One region of the Pseudomonas sp. MF08817 genome, then DNA from elsewhere that is predicted to be linked to it. Evidence: riboswitches for the same ligand, from Rfam matches in the RefSeq annotation. Region 1 holds a riboswitch; the other holds the start of a gene.

What was found. Region 1 has a riboswitch for cobalamin ahead of AC19YR_RS03060 (CbtB domain-containing protein). Riboswitches for the same ligand answer to the same signal wherever they lie in the genome.
Region 2: it holds a riboswitch for cobalamin, as region 1 does, so the genes downstream of both, AC19YR_RS08480 (TonB-dependent receptor plug domain-containing protein) here and AC19YR_RS03060 (CbtB domain-containing protein) in region 1, are expected to answer to the same signal.

Annotation. Positions count from the first base shown of each region.
Region 1 covers NZ_JCBCUY010000003.1:69,082-71,276, reverse strand. The annotation lists gene cobW (cobalamin biosynthesis protein CobW) at 1-439, opposite strand, end outside; cobalamin riboswitch at 541-750, opposite strand; cobalamin riboswitch at 819-1,042, shown strand; gene AC19YR_RS03060 (CbtB domain-containing protein) at 1,165-1,359, shown strand; gene AC19YR_RS03055 (CbtA family protein) at 1,371-2,072, shown strand; gene AC19YR_RS03050 (cobalamin biosynthesis protein) at 2,069-2,195, shown strand, end outside.
Region 2 covers NZ_JCBCUY010000010.1:114,533-116,727, forward strand. The annotation lists gene AC19YR_RS08480 (TonB-dependent receptor plug domain-containing protein) at 1-1,229, opposite strand, end outside; cobalamin riboswitch at 1,329-1,532, opposite strand; gene astA (arginine N-succinyltransferase) at 1,690-2,195, opposite strand, start outside.

The DNA.
Region 1 (2,195 bases):
AGGTGCCGGCGGCCACGGCCGGGCTGTCAACCACGGTAATCACCGCATCGACGGTGCAGGCGCTGCGGATTTCCGGCCACTGGAAGGCTTGCACCAACGGTTTGGGCAGGGCCAGGCCGGAGGTTTCGATGAGGATGTGGTCCAGATCGGCGCGGCGCGCCACCAGTTCGCGCATCACCGGGAAGAACTCTTCCTGCACCGTGCAGCACAGGCAGCCGTTGGCCAGTTCATAGACGCGGCCGTTGGCTTCTTCTTCGGTGCAGCCGATGGCGCACTGCTTGAGGATTTCGCCGTCGATGCCCAGCTCGCCGAACTCATTGACGATCACCGCGATACGCCGGCCCTGGGCGTTGTCGAGCATGTGGCGCAGCAAGGTGGTTTTGCCCGAACCGAGGAACCCGGTGACGATGGTGACGGGGAGTTTGGCCAGTGTTTTCATCGGATGCCCTTTGGCAAAGGGGGCGGGCATACGGGACGGCTGGCCGGGCGCGGGGGGCGCCAAGGCAGATTTCGCCACCGGATCACCCCGCCCGGTTGAATGTGAGAATCAGTGACGAGGCAGGTCTCCTGGCTGACGGTGGGCCAGTCCTTGGACTGGCATTCGCTGCGCCTTCCCGCTTGGCCCGAAGGCATCAGCAGTGGCGTGGCAGCGAACAGCACCGTTCACAGTTGCGGGGGCAGCCGCGGCATTGACCGCGTTCCCTTCTTAGCTTCGGCACGGGCCGAAGAACCTCGAACGCGCAAGGCTACGCAGTGCGTAGGGGCGGGTCAATGCCGGGCGCCTCGGGCATTTGACGCCCCGCCCTCGCCCATGCTCTCCTACGCACCTTGTTACAGGTGCCCTTGACAGGGTGAAACGGGAAACCGGTGGATCATGTGCTTTACTCAAGCCCTTGATGAATCCGGTGCTGCCCCCGCAACGGTAAGCGAGAGAGGAATCACAGCCACTGTGCCAACCGGCATGGGAAGGCGATTCCAGCAGGCCACGGCGCAAGCCCGGCCCCTCGCAAGCCCGGAGACCGGCCAGTGACACGACAGTGCGCCCCCACGGCCACTTTCACCCAACAAACCCGCGGTGGGCGGGCGCTGTCTGAAGCCCTGCGGGCCCGCCTCGCAGGGGTTTGCATGCGCTCGATCCGCCCTGACACCACAAAGGGAAGCGCCATGTCGATCATCAGCAGCACTCGCCATACCGGCACCGCCAGCAGCACCGCCACCTTGAGCCAACGCCTCACTGCCGCCATCGGCGCGTCGATTTTGGGCGCGTGCCTGGTGTATTTCGCCGGGTTCTCCCACATCGAAGCGGTGCACAACGCCGCCCACGATACCCGCCACAGCGCCGCGTTCCCGTGCCATTGAGACCTGCCGCCATGATTAAGCGCATCGCCCAAACCGCAGGTTTCACCGGCCTGCTGGCCGCCCTGCTGCTGACCCTGCTGCAAAGCTTCTGGGTCGCGCCGTTGATCCTCCAGGCCGAAACCTATGAAAGCGCCCCGGCGGCCCAGGCCCATGAACACGCCGACAGTGCCGGCGCCGCCCACAGCCACGACGCCGAGGCCTGGGAGCCCGAAGACGGCTGGCAGCGCGTGCTGTCCACCACCGGCGGCAACCTGGTGGTGGCAGTCGGTTTCGCCCTGATGCTGGCCGGGCTCTACACCCTGCGCGCGCCCAACAGCACCGTGCAAGGCTTGTTCTGGGGCCTGGCCGGTTATGCGACTTTCTGCCTGGCGCCGACCCTGGGCCTGCCACCGGAATTGCCGGGCACCGCTGCCGCCGACCTGGCGCAACGGCAGATGTGGTGGGTCGGCACCGCCGCGTCCACTGCCGCGGGCATCGCCCTGGTGGTGTTCGGCAGGCACTGGGCGCTGAAAATCCTCGGCGCGGCGATCCTGGCCGTGCCACACGTGATCGGCGCGCCGCAGCCAGAAGTGCATTCGATGCTGGCCCCCGAAGCCCTCGAAGCGCAGTTCAAGATCGCCTCGCAACTGACCAATGCCGCGTTCTGGCTGGCCCTGGGCCTGATTAGCGCGTGGTTGTTCCGCCGCAAGGGTGGCGCCTCATACCCGGCGTGAGCCGCCCCAGCCCGGCGCCGATCCTGGTGATCGGCCTGGGCTGTCAGCGGGGCTGCCCCGCCAGCACGCTGCGCGCGTTGCTCGACCAGGCCCTGCAAGCCCACCGCATCGACCTGGACGCGG
Region 2 (2,195 bases), on a different contig from region 1:
ATGCCGAGGCTGGGGTGCCAGTCGGGCAGGGCGGCGATCACCGGGCGCAATTGGGTGTAGAGGGCGTGGGCCTGGGCCTGGTTGTCGTCGATGATGAGCACATCGTCCTGGCCCTTGAACCACTGGTTGTCGGCGCCGAACACCAGCACGTGGCCGCCGTCCAGTTCGGCCTTGCCTTCGGCCTGCACGCCCCAGTCGGTGAAGCCCCAGTAATCCTTGTCGTTGACCACCGTGGTGGCGCCGCCCGGGGCGTTGTTGATGCGGGTGTAGCGGGTGTCCCAGTCGTTGACGTGGCCTTTGACGAAATAGCTCAGGCGTTCGCTGAGGCTGTGCTCGAAGGTGGCCGTGGCGATTTGCTGCACGCGGTCGTTGGTGGTTTTGCGGTTGTTGGCGGGCCGGGCGAAGTCCAGGTTGGCGTCGGAGTATTGGTAGAACAGCTCCAGGCGCGCATCGTCGCCCAACGCCTGGATGGCCTTGGCACCGAAGGTGGTGACCTCGTAGGAACGCTTTTTGTCCGTGGTGTTGGCGCTGTAGTCGCGGTTACGAAACGGTTGGTAGCCGTCGGAGACGTTGTGGCTGACGTAGGCCAAAAGGCCCAGGTCGCCCCAGCCGTTGCTGACGATGCGCTCGGCGCGGGCGTCGCCTGTTTTGCCCATGAAGCTGTCCAGGCCCAGGTTGACCTCGCCGCCGATGTCGCGGCTTTGCGGGCTGCGGGTGACGATATTGATGACGCCGGCCACGGCCTGGGTGCCGAACAGCAGGCTCTGGCCGCCCTTGAGCACTTCGATGCGCTCGATGGCGTTGGCAGGCAGGGTGTCGATGTAAATGCCGCCATACAGGCGATTGTTCAGGCGCACGCCGTCGAGCAGGATCAGGGTGTCGTCGTTGCGCCCGCCCAGCAGGGAATAGGTGCCGTAGTCGAACGGGCCGTTTTTCGGCGCCACGTATAGGCCCGGTACGTACATCTGCAGGACGCGGGAGATGTCGCTGCTGGGGCCGGCGCGCTCGATCTGCTCGCGGCTGACGATCTCCACTTTGCTGCCGTACTTGGCCATCTCGGCGACGGTGGTGGATTCCACGGACGGAGCGCTGACGGTTTGTTGTTCGAGGGTCAGGGCGCTGTCATCGGCCAGCAGGGCCGGGCTCAGGAGGGCGCCGCACAGGGCCGCGCAGGCATGCAAGGGCGCAGGACACAGGGCCCGGGCACGCAAGGTTTGGAGTTGATTCATTTTTTGGTCTTCTCGAAAAAGTTTCTTTCGCAGAAGCACGCAGGAGAAAGTACCGGGCACACGCCGATACCGGCCCATGCCCGCCCACCGCAGGTTTTTGCCAAACAAACATTCCAGGCCGGTCTCCGGGCTTGCGAGGCTGGAGGGGTTCGCCTTCCCATGCCGTGAGGCACAGTGGCTGATTGAACCCATCACTCGCTTACCGTTGCGGGGGCAGCACCGGACTAGCCCTGGGAGGGCGCACCGGTTTCCCGTTTCACCTCATGCACGGCGGCAGGAGGCACCTGAAACAGGGCGGCATCTGAACACTGGCATGACCGTTCGTCAACCTTGGCAGGTGTTTTGGGGAGACTGGTGTAGCAAACGGGCTCGCCCGCGCTCGGTCGCGTAGCGGCCGTAAAAATTGGCCCGGTGCCACACCACCGAGGGGCGCTGCGCACCCCAGCGGCTACCGCGAGGGTTACGCGGCGACAGCTTGCATGTGGCGCAGGGCCATGGGCACGGCGCGTACCGATTGGCCGGGTTGCAGTTGCAGGCGTTTGGCGGTGAGGCGGTCGATCAGCAACTGATTGCCCACCAGGCGCGCCTTGGCGGCGGTGATACGGCAGTTTTCCAGGCGCCGGTTGTGGATCAGCCAGGTCGGGGCTTCGTCGTCCGGGGTGCCGATGCTCAAGGTCAAGGACTGGCTGTCGCGCACGGCACGGATGTTGCCCACCGCGGCTTCGATCAGCGGGCCGCCATCGAAAATATCGATGTAATTGTGGTAGCTGAAACCCTCGGCCTGGAGGATCTGCGCCGCGTGCCGGGTGTTGGGGTGCATTTGGCCGATCACCGCTTGCGCCTCTTCGGTGAGCAGGCAGGTGTACAGCGGCTGGCGCGGCATCAGTTCGGCGATGGAGGCCTTGTTGCCCATCACCGAGAGGTGGTCGGCGTGGAAGAAGTCGCGCTTGAAGAAGTGCCGGCCCA